2 regions of the Paenibacillus sp. P36 genome follow, and region 1 is predicted to be linked to the other one. Evidence: a T-box and tRNA genes for the amino acid it is inferred to sense, from the RefSeq annotation. Region 1 holds a T-box; the other holds one or more tRNA genes.

Evidence for each region. A T-box is a leader RNA that pairs with one kind of tRNA and senses whether it is charged. The one in region 1 lies ahead of trpS (tryptophan--tRNA ligase), so its partner is inferred to be a tRNA-Trp.
Region 2: it encodes a tRNA-Trp, which carries the amino acid that the T-box ahead of trpS (tryptophan--tRNA ligase) is inferred to sense. The anticodon was not compared.

Annotation. Positions count from the first base shown of each region.
Region 1 is NZ_AP038372.1:1,402,573-1,411,608, forward strand. Features, by position in the region: gene ACKTT9_RS06535 (ABC transporter substrate-binding protein) at 1-879, shown strand, start outside; gene ACKTT9_RS06540 (alpha/beta-type small acid-soluble spore protein) at 999-1,235, opposite strand; gene ACKTT9_RS06545 (hypothetical protein) at 1,392-1,889, shown strand; gene rnhA (ribonuclease H) at 1,891-2,544, shown strand; gene ilvD (dihydroxy-acid dehydratase) at 2,659-4,344, shown strand; gene ACKTT9_RS06560 (permease) at 4,394-5,479, opposite strand; T-box leader at 5,606-5,876, shown strand; gene trpS (tryptophan--tRNA ligase) at 5,963-6,946, shown strand; gene ACKTT9_RS06570 (DUF5325 family protein) at 7,014-7,196, opposite strand; gene ACKTT9_RS06575 (alpha/beta-type small acid-soluble spore protein) at 7,350-7,577, shown strand; gene ACKTT9_RS06580 (metal-dependent hydrolase) at 7,700-8,683, opposite strand; gene ACKTT9_RS06585 (hypothetical protein) at 8,770-9,036, shown strand, end outside.
Region 2 is NZ_AP038372.1:5,953,827-5,962,862, reverse strand. Features, by position in the region: rRNA gene ACKTT9_RS26680 (16S ribosomal RNA) at 1-1,077, shown strand, start outside; rRNA gene ACKTT9_RS26675 (23S ribosomal RNA) at 1,323-4,363, shown strand; rRNA gene rrf (5S ribosomal RNA) at 4,433-4,549, shown strand; tRNA gene ACKTT9_RS26665 (tRNA-Ile) at 4,576-4,652, shown strand; tRNA gene ACKTT9_RS26660 (tRNA-Asn) at 4,656-4,731, shown strand; tRNA gene ACKTT9_RS26655 (tRNA-Val) at 4,750-4,822, shown strand; tRNA gene ACKTT9_RS26650 (tRNA-Phe) at 4,833-4,908, shown strand; tRNA gene ACKTT9_RS26645 (tRNA-Trp) at 4,915-4,985, shown strand; gene ACKTT9_RS26640 (response regulator) at 5,205-6,746, shown strand; gene ACKTT9_RS26635 (sensor histidine kinase) at 6,770-8,536, shown strand; gene ACKTT9_RS26630 (ABC transporter substrate-binding protein) at 8,735-9,036, shown strand, end outside.

The DNA.
Region 1 (9,036 bases):
GCAGCACCGCAAGAAGCCGCTAAGTCCGATGCTCCTCGTACGATTAAGCATGCGATGGGGGAAACCGCTGTACCTGCGCAGCCGAAGCGTGTAGTTATTTTGACGAATGAAGGAACAGAAGCTCTTCTCGCTCTTGGCGTTAAACCGGTGGGTGCCGTTGAATCCTACTACGGAAATCCATGGTTTGATCATATCAAAGCCGATATGCAAGGTGTAACAACGGTTGGTGGAGAATCACAGCCAAACCTGGAGTTGATTGCATCCTTGAAACCGGATCTAATCATCGGTAACAAAATGCGTCATGAGAAAGTGTACGACCAACTTAAAGCAATTGCTCCAACGGTTTATTCGGAGACATTACGCGGTGAGTGGAAAAGTAACTTTGCCCTGTATGCTGAAGCGCTTAACAAGAAAGCAGAAGGCGACAAAATTATTGGCGACTTCGACAAACGCATTAACGATTTCAAAAGCAAAGCCGGCGATAAGCTGAAAGAGAAAGTCGCTGTTGTCCGCTTCATGGGCGGTAAAACGCGTTATTACTATGGAAATATGTTCACAGGTGTAATTTTCCAACAAATTGGATTCCCGCGTTCGGATCCGAAAAGCGATGAGAAATCATTTGAGGATATTACCAAAGAGCGTTTGACGGAATTGGATGCTGCGGACCGCGTGTTCTACTTTACATATGAGCTTGGCGATGGTAAAGGAACGAAGCAAGAGCAGGAATGGATGAATGATCCGCTTTGGAAGAACCTCAAAGTTGTGAAAGAAAATAAATTGGTAAAAGTGAACGATGCAACATGGAATACAGCTGGTGGTGTGAAAGCAGCTAATCTCATGCTTGATGATCTGTACAAGATCTATGATGTAAAACCTTAATGACTGAGGGGACTGCTTCTTGCGAGCAGTCCTCTTTCGATTCCGGACGCAAAAAGGAGGGCCTCATATCAGTTGCTACTGATAGTGAAGCCCTCACTTGCTTAAGTAAGGGAGAGATGTTATCTGCTAAATCTGTTAGCGCTGCCGCCTGCCAGCTGTTGTTCAGCAATTTGAACGAGGCGACGTGTGATGCTGCCCCCAATGGAGCCTGTATCACGGGACGTCATGTAGCCATAGTAACCGTCTTGAGGAATCTGGATACCTAGTTCTTGAGCAACTTCGTATTTCATTTGATCCAAAGCTGCTGTAGCTTGTGGAACAACTAAAGAGTTGCTGCTGCGAGATTGTCCTGCCATCTGATATCACCTCCAGTAATAGGTAGTATAATCTCTTTTGTAAAATATACTCATCAAATTTACTGGAAATTTTAGGTAACATTTTAGGGGTGGAAAAGCAGGATTGGACAGTCTTTGTTATAATAAGAAAAGCAATGGGAGATCGGAGGCGAAATCATGTTTGAACTATCTGTAAAGGGCTGGTCCCTTGATAAAGACTTGCAAATCATACAGGCGGATGTCCGCATGGCGGTGGACGACAGCGTTATTATTGAAGAGCCGCTATGCGTCGATGTGGGGCTCCCTGCGCTGCTGTACAGTGCACTCAGTGATACGGAGCCGAATCGCTTTGCACCGCCGGATCAATGGGAGCAAATGCCCTTTTTTGTTTGCGGCTGCGGAGACCCGGAGTGCAGGGGATTTTCATTTGTCGTGCATCATTTGCCGGAGGAGCAAATTCAGCTGATCTCGGTTGAAGAGCGAACAAACGGTACATACCGCGAGCTTGAGACCCACAACATACCTGCTGATCACTACAGGAAAGAGGTCCTGGAGATCGGAGAAACCTATTTGGCATTCATCAAAGGGTTGGACTATAGGCCCTATTTTGCAGATACGGTGAAAGTAGTTGAAGGGCTGGTACATCAATTACATCAACAACGACGGAGTGAATAGGATGGCAGCAGTAAAATATTATGTCGTTTGGGTGGGGCATAAGCCAGGGATCTATCGATCGTGGGCAGATTGTCAGGCGCAGACCAAAGGATTCCCGCAAGCGAGATTTAAATCATATGAGTCCGAAGCGGAGGCGCGTCAAGCTTTGGAGAAAGGCTGGCAGAAATCGCTGAATTTCGGAGGAAAGCCTGGCGCGTCGTCATCTTCTGCTTCCGGCAATAAGTCGGCGACCCCTGAAACAGCTCCGGAAGTGGACTATGACAGTCTGTCCGTGGATGTGGGTTGCTCCGGGAATCCGGGGATTGTGGAGTACAAGGGAGTCGATACGCGGACGGGGGAAATTCTTTTTTACCAAGGTCCCATTTCCAAGGGTACGAATAATTTGGGCGAGTTCTTAGCGATCGTGCATGGTCTGGCTTATTTGCAAAAGCAAGGCAGCAACAAAACCATTTATACGGATTCGGTCACAGCTCTAAGCTGGATTCGCAAAAAGGAAGTTTCGACCAATTTGGTTCGGGACGCTTCTACAGAAGAAATTTGGACGCTGGTTGACCGGGCGCTGAAATGGCTTCGGACGAATAGCTACACGAATAAGATCGTGAAATGGGACACGAAAAAGTGGGGAGAAATCAAGGCTGATTTTGGCAGAAAATAAACCCTTGCTTTTACATTGACGCGTCAGTACACTAAAGGAAGAATTTTGACGAAAAGTGTGATATGATAGATTCATTGTTTTTACAAAAGAATTGTAATCTAGGAGGAATAGAGAATGGCTCATCCAAAACAGCGTAGCGACATGATTAAAAAAGGATTCGACCGCGCTCCACACCGCAGTTTGTTGCGTGCAGCCGGCGTTAAAGAGGAAGATTTCGGCAAGCCGTTCATTGCGGTTTGTAACTCTTATATAGACATTATCCCTGGGCATGTCCATTTGCAAGAATTCGGTAAGCTGGTGAAAGAAGCGATCCGTGAAGCAGGCGGCGTTCCTTTCGAGTTCAACACGATTGGTGTTGACGATGGTATCGCAATGGGTCATATCGGTATGCGTTATTCCCTGCCAAGCCGTGAAATTATTGCGGACTCCTTGGAAACCGTCGTAAACGCGCACTGGTTCGATGGTCTTATCTGTATTCCTAACTGTGATAAAATTACGCCGGGTATGATCATGGGCGCGCTTCGCGTTAACATCCCTACGATGTTAGTCAGCGGTGGCCCAATGAAAGCCGGTAAAGATAAAAACGGCAAATCCATTTCCTTGTCCTCCGTTTTCGAGGGCGTAGGTGCTTTCCAAGCAGGTAAATTGGATGAAGCTGGTCTGGAAGAGCTTGAGCAATACGGTTGTCCGACTTGCGGATCCTGTTCCGGTATGTTCACAGCGAACTCCATGAACTGTTTGGCAGAAGGTCTAGGTCTTGCTATGCCAGGTAATGGTACGATCTTGGCTGTTGCTGAAGAGCGTAAGCAATTCGTGAAAGACTGTGCGAAACAATTGATGACATTGATCGAGAAAGACATTAAACCGCGTGATATCGTAACAATTGAAGCGATTGACAACGCGTTTGCACTGGATATGGCGATGGGCGGTTCCACGAATACGGTTCTTCACACATTGGCTATCGCTGCAGAAGCTGGTATCGAATACCCGATTGCCCGTATTAATGAAGTGGCAGAGCGTGTTCCTCATCTTGCCAAAATCGCTCCGGCTTCCGATTATCACATTGAAGATGTGCATTTAGCCGGCGGCGTTAGCGCGGTTATTAACGAGCTTTTGAAAAAGCCAGGCGCTTTCGATGGCGATCGTCTTTCCGTTACTGCACAAACGATTCGTGAAAACGTAGCTGGTTGTGAAATTCAGAATACGGACGTTATTCGTCCGTTAAGCAACCCGCACAGCGAAAGAGGCGGACTGGCTGTTCTGTTCGGTAACCTTGCTCCAGAGGGCAGTATCGTTAAAGTCGGAGCGGTAGACAAATCCGTAGGTGGGCGTCACGTAGGTCCTGCGATCTGCTTTGATTCCCAAGACGAGGCGCTTTACGGCATTGCCAATGGCAAAGTGAAAGAAGGCCACGTTGTTGTAATCCGCTATGAAGGGCCTAAAGGCGGACCTGGTATGCCGGAAATGCTAGCTCCAACGTCCCAAATCGTTGGTATGGGTCTGGGCGCGAAAGTTGCCTTGATTACAGACGGACGTTTCTCAGGGGCATCCCGCGGTATCTCCATCGGTCACATGTCTCCTGAGGCTGCTGAAGGCGGACCACTTGCATTCGTTCATGACGGCGACATTATCGATGTCGATATGGATGGCCGCAAAATCAATTTGCAAGTCAGCGATGAAGAGTTGGCTAAGCGCCGCGAAAGCTGGAAAGAGTTCCAACCGAAAATTAAAACCGGATATTTGGCGCGTTACACGAAAATGGTAACGAACGCGAGTGCCGGAGCTATTCTGAAATGGTAAAATAATAAACGGCCAGGGCTTATAAGCTCTGGCCGTTTTTATATGCTTTTTAGAAAAAGAAATGCATAAACAGCAAGGAACCGGTCAATACCGTAATCGCGACAACGATGGAAAGCGTAAGCACGAAACGGGCTTTAAAGATGGATAACAGCATCAGCGTGCTTTTGACATCGATCATTGGGCCGAAGACGAGAAATGCCAGCAGAGAGCCTGGAGAGAACGTTTTGGCGAATGAGGCGGCCACGAAAGCATCTGTTGTGGAGCATAACGAAAGTAAGTAGGCAAAACCCATCATAAAGACATGAGAGACGAAAGTCCCTTGGCCGATGGCGGATAAGCTGTCTTGGGCGACGAAGGTTTGAATTAATGCGGTTAGGAAAGCGCCGAGCATTAGGTACTTGCTCATTTCATACAGCTCAGATGTGCCGTGGCTGAGCATGGTGGCAATTCGGCTGTCACCGTGAGAGTGGTTGTGGCCGTGTTCGTGGTGATGAGCATGATCATGCGTATGGACATGGTCATGATGATGATCGTGACTGTGACCGTTATGTTCATGCACGTGGATGTGCTCTGCCGTATGCCCGCTATTGGCGTGGCGCAGCGGACTGCTTTTCAGAAAGCGGGTTAAGAGGAGACCGACAACGAGCGCAACACCGAAGGTGAGCCCCATGCGTGAATAAGCCATTTCCGGCGCGCTGCGGAAAGCCATGAAGGTAGACGCGAACACGATCGGATTCAGAATCGGTCCGACGAGTATGAAAATAACGGCGATGTACACAGGCATTCCTTTGCGCATAAGCCGGCGAACGAATGGTATCATGCCGCACTCACAGAGCGGGAACATAATACCCAGCACACAGGCAAACAGGATGCCGCCAAGCGGGTGCTTGGGTGTCATACGCCGGATGAACGCTTCCGGGATGAAGTTTTCAACGACGGTGGAGAGCAGGACCCCCATGAACATAAACGGCAGGGCGTCGAGGAAAATGTCCATAAAAGCAGCAAATACATGCTTAATATCTTTCAGGATCGGCGCCATCGGCGGAAGCTCTCTCGTCGTAAGAATGAGGATGAGAAGACATGCGCAAATCACCGTGGAGATGGGAAGACTCCACCGGTATAGTGTTGATGACAATGCAGTGACACCCCTTTGCCCGTTGATGATAGGATCGTATGTTATCTATCCTATGTCCATGCAGGCAAAGATAGGACAAAGACCTTGGTTGACAATGGAAAGTCAAGGTGTATAATTATATAAAATCAATAAGCGATGACAGGAACAAGTACGTTTGTATCCCGTTACTCAGAGAGCCGGTGGTTGGTGCGAACCGGTGTAACGAGCAAACTGAATGGATCCTTGAGCTTGAGGCTGAACACAGATGAAGGTTGCCGGAACCTAGGCCGGAGGAACATCCGAATCTGACAAGTATGCCGAACGGCTGCTCTCCGTTACAAGAGCCTGAAGGTCTATGCGGCAATCTATGCTCATACATGGACAAATTAGGGTGGTACCACGGTCTCTCGTCCCTTGCGGGGAGAGGCCTTTTTGTTGTCTTTTTTGACTGTTAAACGTACAAAAAAAAGCAAATTTTATGAGGAATGTGGAGGGATTTTCACAATGAAACGAGTATTATCAGGCATGCAATCCAGCGGCCAGCTGACAATTGGGAATTATATCGGCGCTCTTCGCAACTATGTGAAGCTGCAGCATTTGCACCGTTGTTATTTTATGGTGGTGGATATGCACGCGATCACGGTGCCGCAGGATCCTGCAGCGTTGAAAGAACAAACGGAGTCCATTGCTGCGCTTTATATTGCGGCGGGGCTAGATCCGAATAAGGCATCCATCTTCCTGCAATCCCATGTTCACGCACATGCGGAGCTCGGCTGGATTATGACGACACTGACGCATATGGGCGAGCTTGAGCGCATGACGCAATTCAAAGATAAATCGGAAGGCAAGGAATCCGTTGGCGCAGGCCTATTTACGTATCCATCGCTTATGGCGGCAGATATTCTCTTGTACAATGCCGATTTGATCCCGGTTGGGGACGATCAGAAGCAGCATTTGGAGCTTACTCGCGATCTGGCTAACCGCTTTAACAACCGTTTTGGCGATATGTTCGTGATGCCGCAGCCTTATATGCCGGAGATTGGCGCAAGAATCATGTCCTTGGACGACGCTTCCAAGAAGATGAGCAAAAGTAGTCCAAATGCTGGAAGCTACATTGCCATGCTCGATGACCCGTCTGTCATCCGTAAGAAACTTAGCCGTGCCGTGACAGATTCTGGCCGTGAAGTGAAATACGATCCGCAGAATAAGCCGGAGGTTAGTAATCTGATCTCGATCTACTCGCATTTTGCTGAGATGAGTGTAGCTGAGATTGAAGCCCGATATGATGGCCAAGGTTATGGTCCGTTCAAAAAGGATTTGGCTGAGCAAATCGTGGCTGTCCTTGAGCCGATTCAACAGCGCTATCAGGAGATTCGCCGTTCCGGTGAGATTTTTGATATTTTGAAAAAAGGTGCGGAAGAGGCTGCTGAAGTCGCTAACGAAACCTTGCTTGAAGTGAAGAAGCGGATGGGCTTCGTAGTCATCTAAAAGAATACGAAAAGAGCTCAAACAGCGGTAATTGCTGTTGAGCTCTTTTTTTGTGCAGCCGTCGTGGTTACGGCCGGGAATTTCTCTTGCGAATCTTTGCTTTAACCGCAAAGCCATAACCGATAAAGCCTAATGCGATTATCGTGCAAACGAGAATCATCCATGGCTGCCGGAGTGCGATAAATAGGGAGATGGAGGCAAGCAGAAGCGTGCCAATTATAGCGAATAAAAGCGCGAGCGGTTTACTCATGAACGTGACCTACTTTCTAGAAGTTTAAACAGTGTCTTCTTATTCTAAACTTTTTTGAGCGCTGTGCATATAAATTCATTTCCTCCACATACTATGTTTGCAAGCTTGCAAATACATCAAAGATCATAGCTGACTGAAAGGAGTCTGATCCTTATGGCACAATCTCGTAACAGCAACACTTTGGCCGTTCCACAAGCTACAGCAGCTCTAAATCAATTGAAATATGAGGTAGCTCAAGAACTGGGCATCCAAATTCCTCAAGATGGTTACATGGGCTATATGGCTACTCGCGATGCAGGTTCAATCGGGGGTAACATCACTCGTCGTCTCGTGCAAATCGCTGAGCAAACGTTGGCTGGCCAATCCGGCTTCCGCAGCTAAGAAGCGATAACCCGTTATTAGTTTTCCCGATTATTGTAATATAAAAGCTCAGAGGCCTAAAAAACCTCTGGGCTTTTTTTCGCGGAAAAGAAAAAGACGCGTCATGGCACGCGCCTCTTTGCTTAATAGAGATCAACTCGAAGTTTCTTTTCCAGTCTGGTGTCGTTGACCCAGCCTACGTAAGAATCGAGCGTTTTGAAATTGTGGTCCATATGGATGACGCCAACGAACGGGTATTGCTTACGGTGGCGATAACGCACATCGGCCCATCTGACTTCGTAACCCCAGCGATGTTCTTTCACTTCCGCACAGGTGAACGATGAGAAATACAGCAAAGCTTGAATATCTTCATGTTTCTTGGAAGCTTCGACGGCTGGATGATCCTCACATCTCACGGTATCCAACCATTTGAGCTTGGAATTTTTAAGCTCGCCCAGCTGGAAAGTACCGTCGGCTCTTCTTTTTACGACATTCCAGACGTAGAGGTTGAATGTTACAATAAGTGTGTACTGATCGCCATGCTGGAAAGTCGGGTCCTTCCGGTAAAGGCCTTTTTCTACAATGTAATGGTCAAGCGTGCGCCAAATGTAGTAAAGGGCGATGATGCCATATAAGGTTGGGAAAACAAGCTTTGGACTAGCCACGTGGAAGGACCACATGAAGATAGCCGCAATGTGGCTCGAAAAGATAAAGGGATCGAAGATATGGATGATGTTCCACGATACCCACTTTTCAGAAAAAGGCCGAATGGCTTGTGTACCATATGTGTTGAAACAATCGCTGAAAACGTGAAAACAAACCGCGATCCCTACCCACATTCCTAGATGCAGCAGAGGGACTCCGTGAAAAAATAAAGCGAGTGCACCAGTGATCAATAGCGTCCAAATCAATAAAGCCGGCAAAGAGTGGGAACGACCGCGATGATTGCGGATGTACGTGGCATTGTTCTTGAAACGAAGCAGCCCGTCCACATCCGGAATCTGTGAACCGATAACGGTTCCGATGAAGACAGCAGTTGTAGCGGCTGAATCCGCGGAAACGCTGGGATCAATCTGCGACAGTCCTGCTAACCCTAAGCCAATAACAAGATGTGTTCCTGTGTCCAAGTGGGTTTCTCCTCCTAAGGTCATTTTCCGTCTTCTTATTAGTTTACCATTTTGGAGTAAAAAATAAATCAGAGGGAGATCTAAAAATGTCTAAAGTTTTTGTAGAGTATGCCATAAATCCCGAATATCGGGACTCTTTTCTCATCTATATGCAGGAGTGGCAAAAGCGGGAAGGGCGTTTGGAGGTATTGGAGGGAACGGACCAGCCAGGACTTTTTGTAGAAATTTGGAGCGAAGTGAGCCGAGATGAATATATCGCTATGAAGGAAGAACGATTGCAGCAAGGCGAAGGGCAGGACAATCTGGCAGCGTGGGAAAAGTGGGTCAAAGGCGGATTAAGCAAGCTGCATATG
Region 2 (9,036 bases), 4.2 Mb from region 1:
AACTGCGCTTTGTGTGACGGTATAGGAGAAGAAAGCCCCGGCTAACTACGTGCCAGCAGCCGCGGTAATACGTAGGGGGCAAGCGTTGTCCGGAATTATTGGGCGTAAAGCGCGCGCAGGCGGTTAATTAAGTTGGGTGTTTAAGCCCGGGGCTCAACCCCGGTTCGCATCCAAAACTGGTTGACTTGAGTGTAGGAGAGGAAAGTGGAATTCCACGTGTAGCGGTGAAATGCGTAGAGATGTGGAGGAACACCAGTGGCGAAGGCGACTTTCTGGCCTATAACTGACGCTGAGGCGCGAAAGCGTGGGGAGCAAACAGGATTAGATACCCTGGTAGTCCACGCCGTAAACGATGCATACTAGGTGTTGGGGATTCGATTCCTCGGTGCCGAAGTTAACACAGTAAGTATGCCGCCTGGGGAGTACGCTCGCAAGAGTGAAACTCAAAGGAATTGACGGGGACCCGCACAAGCAGTGGAGTATGTGGTTTAATTCGAAGCAACGCGAAGAACCTTACCAGGTCTTGACATCCCGATGTAACACCTAGAGATAGGTGCCCTCTTCGGAGCATTGGAGACAGGTGGTGCATGGTTGTCGTCAGCTCGTGTCGTGAGATGTTGGGTTAAGTCCCGCAACGAGCGCAACCCTTGATCTTAGTTGCCAGCACTTCGGGTGGGCACTCTAAGATGACTGCCGGTGACAAACCGGAGGAAGGTGGGGATGACGTCAAATCATCATGCCCCTTATGACCTGGGCTACACACGTACTACAATGGTCGGTACAACGGGAAGCGAAGCCGCGAGGTGGAGCCAATCCTTATAAGCCGATCTCAGTTCGGATTGCAGGCTGCAACTCGCCTGCATGAAGTCGGAATTGCTAGTAATCGCGGATCAGCATGCCGCGGTGAATACGTTCCCGGGTCTTGTACACACCGCCCGTCACACCACGAGAGTTTACAACACCCGAAGTCGGTGGGGTAACCCGCAAGGGAGCCAGCCGCCGAAGGTGGGGTAGATGATTGGGGTGAAGTCGTAACAAGGTAGCCGTATCGGAAGGTGCGGCTGGATCACCTCCTTTCTATGGAGACTCGGGTCTGAAACGACCCAGTCAAGTATCTTCGGATACACAACGTTTACTCACTCGTGTTCAGTTTTGAAAGGTTAATCCTTTCAAAATAGTTGACAACCAACATCGCTTTGCGCATGTAATGGTTGCAACATTGTTGACGAATCTACGATTCGCAACTTGTTCCTTGAAAACTAGATAACGAAACAAAACGTAAAGTAAGAACTTAGGTAGCAATACCAAATGTATTTTTTCTAGGTTAAGCTAGAAAGAGCACACGGAGGATGCCTAGGCACTAGGAGCCGAAGAAGGACGTGGCGAACGACGAAATGCCTCGGGGAGCCGTAAGCAGGCTTTGATCCGGGGATGTCCGAATGGGGGAACCCAGCTGTGGTAATGCGCAGTTACCATGTAGTGAATACATAGCTGCATTGGAGGCAGACCCAGGGAACTGAAACATCTAAGTACCTGGAGGAAAAGAAAACAAAAGTGATTCCGTCAGTAGCGGCGAGCGAAAGCGGAATAGCCCAAACCAAGGAGCTTGCTCCTTGGGGTTGTAGGACCTCGTTGTGGCAAAAGTTCGTTAGGCGAAGTGATCTGGAAAGGTCCGGCATAGAAGGTAAAAGCCCTGTAGCCCAAAATGAACGTATGCCTAGAGGTATCCTGAGTACGGCGGGTCACGTGAAACCCCGTCGGAATCCGGCAGGACCATCTGCCAAGGCTAAATACTCCCTAGTGACCGATAGTGAAGCAGTACCGTGAGGGAAAGGTGAAAAGCACCGCGGAAGCGGAGTGAAAAAGAACCTGAAACCGTGTGCTTACAAAAAGTCAGAGCACTCTTTATGTGTGATGGCGTGCCTTTTGTAGAATGAACCGGCGAGTTACGTTCCCGTGCGAGGTTAAGTCGAAGAGACGGAGCCGCAGCGAAAGCGAGTCTGAATAGGGCGCTTTAGTACGTGGACGTAGACCCGAAACCGTGTGATCTACCCCTGTCCAGGGTGAAGGTGAGGTAACACTCACTGGAGGCCCGAACCCACGAATGTTGAAAAATTCGGGGATGAGGTGGGGGTAGCGGAGAAATTCCAATCGAACTCGGAGATAGCTGGTTCTCCCCGAAATAGCTTTAGGGCTAGCCTCGGATGTGGAGTTGTGGAGGTAAAGCACTGATTGGGTGCGGGGCCCGCCAAGGGTTACCAAGTCCAGTCAAACTCTGAATGCCACAAACTTAAATCCGGGAGTCAGACAGTGAGTGCTAAGATCCATTGTCAAAAGGGAAACAGCCCAGACCATCAGCTAAGGTCCCCAAGTGTGTGTTAAGTGGGAAAGGATGTGGAGTTGCACAGACAACCAGGATGTTGGCTTAGAAGCAGCCACCATTGAAAGAGTGCGTAATAGCTCACTGGTCGAGTGACTCTGCGCCGAAAATGTAACGGGGCTAAACACGCCACCGAAGCTATGGCTTGCATCACCTTCACTGCGTCTTTGAATCGTGGTTAGCCACGGGACATTAGCCAGAATCAACCTTATCGGTTATTCAAGATTCTGGCCAAATGATCCCAGCTAAACACGCGGATTCAAAGCTGGAGTGAAGATGATGCATGGGTAGGGGAGCGTTGTATGTACGTTGAATTCTGACCGTAAGGACAGGTGGAGCGCATACAAGTGAGAATGCCGGTATAAGTAACGAAAAGATCAGTGAGAATCTGATCCGCCGAAAACCTAAGGGTTCCTGAGGAAGGCTCGTCCGCTCAGGGTAAGTCGGGACCTAAGGCGAGGCCGAAAGGCGTAGTCGATGGACAACAGGTGGAAATTCCTGTACCACCGTAGCCGTTATGAGCAATGGAGTGACGCAGAAGGATAGTGACGCGAGCTGATGGATGCTCGTCCAAGCAGTGAGGCTGGTTAGTAGGCAAATCCGCTAACCGTAAGGCTGGGCTGTGATGGGGAGGGAAATTTTAAGTACCGAAGGTCATGATTTCACACTGCCAAGAAAAGCTTCTAGCCAGGCGAAGGTGCCCGTACCGCAAACCGACACAGGTGGGTGAGAAGAGAATTCTAAGGCGCGCGGAAGAACTCTCGTTAAGGAACTCGGCAAAATGACCCCGTAACTTCGGGAGAAGGGGTGCCTCGGTAGGGTGAATAGCCCGAGGGGGCCGCAGTGAAAAGGCCCAAGCGACTGTTTAGCAAAAACACAGGTCTGTGCGAAGCCGCAAGGCGAAGTATACGGGCTGACGCCTGCCCGGTGCTGGAAGGTTAAGAGGAGTGGTTAGGGGGCAACCCCGAAGCTATGAATTGAAGCCCCAGTAAACGGCGGCCGTAACTATAACGGTCCTAAGGTAGCGAAATTCCTTGTCAGGTAAATTCTGACCCGCACGAATGGCGTAACGACTTGGGCGCTGTCTCAACGAGAGATCCGGTGAAATTTTAATACCTGTGAAGATGCAGGTTACCCGCGACAAGACGGAAAGACCCCATGGAGCTTTACTGCAGCTTGATATTGGACTTTGGTACGATCTGTACAGGATAGGTGGGAGCCTTTGAAGCCTGAGCGCCAGCTTGGGTGGAGGCGCCGTTGGGATACCACCCTGATCGTATCGGAGTTCTAACCTGGTACCGTGATCCGGTATGGGGACAGTGTCAGGTGGGCAGTTTGACTGGGGCGGTCGCCTCCTAAAATGTAACGGAGGCGTTTAAAGGTTCCCTCAGAATGGTTGGAAATCATTCGCAGAGTGCAAAGGCATAAGGGAGCTTGACTGCGAGACCTACAAGTCGAGCAGGGACGAAAGTCGGACTTAGTGATCCGGTGGTACCGAATGGAAGGGCCATCGCTCAACGGATAAAAGCTACCCTGGGGATAACAGGCTTATCTCCCCCAAGAGTCCACATCGACGGGGAGGTTTGGCACCTCGATGTCGGCTCATCGCATCCTGGGGCTGAAGTAGGTCCCAAGGGTTGGGCTGTTCGCCCATTAAAGCGGTACGCGAGCTGGGTTCAGAACGTCGTGAGACAGTTCGGTCCCTATCTGTCGCGGGCGTAGGAAATTTGAGAGGAGCTGTCCTTAGTACGAGAGGACCGGGATGGACGTACCGCTGGTGTACCAGTTGTCTCGCCAGAGGCACCGCTGGGTAGCTATGTACGGAGGGGATAAGCGCTGAAAGCATCTAAGCGCGAAGCCCCCCTCAAGATGAGATTTCCCAGTATGTAAGACCCCTTGTAGACGACGAGGTTGATAGGTTCGAGGTGGAAGTGCGGCAACGTATGCAGCTGACGAATACTAATCGGTCGAGGGCTTAACCAATAAACCTATAGTAGTTACTTTACGCAAGTTTCGTATCTAGTTTTCAAGGCGCAAACCACGCTTTGACTGTTTGGTGATGATGGCGGAGGGGACCCACGCGTTCCCATCTCGAACACGACCGTTAAGCCCTCCAGCGTCGATGGTACTTGAACCGCAGGGTTCTGGGAGAGTAGAACGTTGCCAAGCAGTACCCCTATGGGGTATTTTTTTGCAGGCCCTTAGCTCAGCTGGTTAGAGCGCACCCCTGATAAGGGTGAGGTCGGTGGTTCGAGTCCACTAGGGCCTACCATATTCCCTGATAGCTCAGTTGGTAGAGCACTCGACTGTTAATCGAGTTGTCACAGGTTCGAGTCCTGTTCGGGGAGCCATTTTCTTCTTTATCCCATGGAGGCTTAGCTCAGCTGGGAGAGCATCTGCCTTACAAGCAGAGGGTCGGCGGTTCGATCCCGTCAGCCTCCATTTCATCTAAGGCTCGGTAGCTCAGTCGGTAGAGCAGAGGACTGAAAATCCTCGTGTCGGCGGTTCGATTCCGTCCCGAGCCACCATGTTATAGGGGCATAGTTTAAGGGTAGAACAAAGGTCTCCAAAACCTTTGGTGTGGGTTCAATTCCTGCTGCCCCTGTCCAAAAAGAAGCTATAATCTTATCTGTTATACATCTAGGAGCTGCTACGGCAGCTCTTTTTTGTATTCCATTTTTCAAAAAAGGTTGGTATCCTAGTATTTCATGCTATAAGCATAACGCTCGTCAAGAGCTATAATTTCATTTATAATCGTGCAAGATATCGCACAAAATACGTCGTACTGGTGGTAGATGATGTAAATCTGGATAAGGAGTCTGTTATGACGATTTATTGCAAGGTTCTGATTGTTGATGACGAGATGTTGGTGCGCCAAGGCATCCGGCATCTTTTGGATTGGGAAAGCGAAGGGTTTCAAATTGTTGGTGAAGCCTCCAATGGCAAAGAAGCGTTAGAGATGGTCCATTTGTACCAACCGAACATTGTGTTGACCGATATCGTCATGCCGGTGATGGATGGCGAGGAATTGACGAGAATCGTAAAGGGTATGTATCCGGAGATGGAAATCGTCGTGCTCAGCAGCTTCGGAGAATTCGAATATGTTCGCTCAACGTTTCAAAGTGGTGTCGCTGACTATATGTTAAAGCCTAAACTGGACGCGGTATCCATGTTAGCTGTTCTGAAGAAAACCGCGGAACGAATTCCTGCTTTTCAACACTCGGAATGGAAAAGTGAGAAAAAGCAGTCGGTCGATTATATCCTGGACAAACTGATTTCGGGTTATTCCGTTGACTATGACCGAAATGAAATAAGTACGATAGTTCCGTATTCAAGTTTTGTCTTACTCTCGGTGGTTCAGGATAAATCCGTGTCCTTGACCCGAAATGAGGAATGGTTAGAGGCGGCCCTGAAAGCGATTATTCAAAATAGGGATAGACCCGTCGCTACACGCCGTCTTTTGCATCAAGATGGCTATATTCGCTACTTGCTGAATCTAGACAACTCCGCACAAGAGGACGCCGTACAGATCGCCCAGCAGCTGCTTGAAGCCGGTGATAAAGGGCATATGTCCATCGTCGTGGCGCTCAGCCATGTTTTTGAGCATCTATCTGAGCTGCACGATATTTATACCAATGACATGCTGAAAGTGTTGGATCACCGCTTCTTTCTGCCGGATCGCAGACTTCTCATTGTCAATGAATTGGAGAAGCAGGCGGAGAAAGGCGCTCCTTTTGACATGGAGGCGTTCACGGCAGAATTGAATCATCAAGAGTTCGATCTGGCTTTTGGGCGTCTAAGCACATACGCTCACTCGATGAATGGCAGACTGGATACCGACATGTTTGAGTTTAAATCTTTTTTGGACCACAGCCTGTTTAATATTATTGTTACGCTAAAGCATTTTCACTATGAGGCAAGTTCGTTGGATGAAGGCAAATACGAGTATTTTCGCGCGATTCATGAGGCTGAGCATATTGGGGAAGTTATTCTTTTGTTAGAAAAGTTTTTGAATGAGGCTGTATCATGCGTCAGCGATAATCGGACGGGATCTCCGGGTATTCAGAAAATTTTATTGTATATGGATAAACATTTTTCACAGCCACTGACGCTAACTGAGGTTGCCAAACACTTCCACTTTAATCCTTCCTACTTGTCCAATTACTTCACGGTTCATAATAAAGAAGGTTTTAATGAATATTTGAACCGGATTCGGATCGATAAAGCCTGTACGTTGCTGCGCGAAAATCCTAATCTCTCCATTTCAGAAATAAGCAATCTCGTCGGATACTCCGATCACAGCTACTTTACGAAGGTGTTCCGAAAGCTGATGGGAATTTCCCCAAGTCACTATCGCAAAAAATAAGCACGAAGGGACTACGATCCATAATGGGAGCCTGGGTAAAAAAAATAACCGATCAAAGTCTGTTTTCTAAAATGTTTATTGTGATGGTCGTAAGCATTATTTCCGTTACGATTCTGACCTCTTGGGTATCGGTTCAAATGTCGCAGAAGCTTTTCGTCCAAACGTTCAGTATTACCAATTCCAAAATTATCAACCAGATCAAAACGGGATTAGACGCCATTCATTATTCCAATATAAATATTGCCATCAGTGTCGCGCAAAGCGGCGCGATTAGAAGCTTCCTAACCGAGGGGGATACGGATTCGTTAACGAATTTCAAAACGAATTTCAGCATGAGTGATCAGATGAAGCGAATTCAGTCCGGGATTGGGGCCAAAAATATTGGCATCAGCGTCCTGGGCATGAATGGCAGGAGCTACGTGAGCGACGTCACCTACTGGTCCGGCTCCTCGAAGGAGCTCCAGAACAGCCCAATAACACAAGAGACATGGAAGCAGCCAGGCAGGATATTATACAGCTTCATGAGGGCAGGAACATGGGGTTCCAATGAAGATCGGATTGTTGCCACCAAAGCGCTGCTTTCTTCAGAAAGCAAAGAAGGTTACGGATCGCTTTACATGATGATTAGAGAGAGTGATTTTAAGAAAATCTATGCGAGCTTCACGAGTCAAGGCAATGATGTCATGATTTTGAATCAAAATGGTTTGATTGTCTCTAGCAACAGGGAGGACCTGATTGGAACGATTTCCGAGGAACTCTTGTCGAGTGCCAAGCAAGCCCAGCAATCTCAAGCGACAAGTCAGGAAATGACTTTGTTTAATCATGACGTCATCGTTTTGGCAGATTATTTACCCATGTATGATTTCTATCTCGTCAATGTGATTGATAAGCAAATGACACTGGGCCAGATGCTCAACAGGAAGGCCTTATTTATGATTGGCGCTGGTATCGTATTGACGGCTGTGCTTGTTGTTTATTTTATCACTCGCAGAGTAACGCGATCTTTAAGAACGCTTGTCATGAAGATGTCGAACATCACCAAAAAGAATTTTCTCAACTACATGGCGGTGACCGGTTCGTATGAGACTAGAGAGCTCAGCAATGCTTACAACTATATGCTTGATGAGCTGAACGATTATATTATTCAGCTGGTGGAGACACAGGAGGAGCAGCGGAAGGCCGAGTTAGCTGCGCTGCAGCAGCAAATTAACCCGCATTTTCTCTATAATACGCTGACTTCCGTTAATATTCTGGTTCAACAAGGGAGTAAAGAAAAGGCCACGGACACGATTCATGCGCTGATTTCTCTCCTGCAAAATACAATTAGCAATGTGAAAGATACGATATCTGTTGAGCAGGAACTTTTGAATTTAAAACATTATGTATTCATCAATCAGGTGCGCTATGGGAATGGCATTAAGGTAGATTATTTCGTTTCGCCGGACTGTTTGAAGTCGCAAGTGCCTAAATTGATGCTCCAGCCATTTATCGAAAATGCGTTTTTTCATGCTTTTAATAAAAAAACGACGGGATATATTTATGTCATTATCACGAAGGAAGGCGATACGCTGCACTGTGAAATCGTGGATAACGGCGATGGCATGGACCTTGCGGAAGCGCAAAGCGAGCAGCGTACCTCAACGAGTGCCAGGCAGCTTTTTACAGGGATTGGCATTCGCAATGTGCATGATCGCATCCTGCTGTTATACGGAGATAAATATGGAGTTTCCATTACGAGCACGCTTGGGCAAGGAACAAAAATTGCCATTAGTCTTCCCTGGCGAACTTAGCAAGTCCCCCCATGTATAGAAATCTAAAGAAAGTACAAATTATAAATAAAGTACCAAAATGGTCATTATGATAGCGGATACAAAACACAAGAATTTCGCTAATTATGACAAAATTTTTTCTAACAGAAGGGATTTCCGAGATGCTATTCTTTTAAAAGAAAGCATTTTCAAAAAATCAAAACTACACGGGGGGCGCACATGAAAAAGAAAGTTTCAACCATCTTATTGGCTAGTTTTTTGCTGTTGACTGCATGCTCAAGCAAGGCACCTGACACGACTGGAACAGCGACAGGGACTCCAACTGGAACAGACAAGGGAGCAGCAAAAGAAATTACGGTCTGGGCCTGGGATAAGAACTTCAACATTGCAGCGATGAAGCTGGCACAAGAGGCTTATGCGAAAGATCATCCTGACGTGAAAATAAACATTGTTGAATACGCACAAGATGATATTATTCAGAAGTTGAATACGGGCTTGAACTCCGGGACAACGACGGGTCT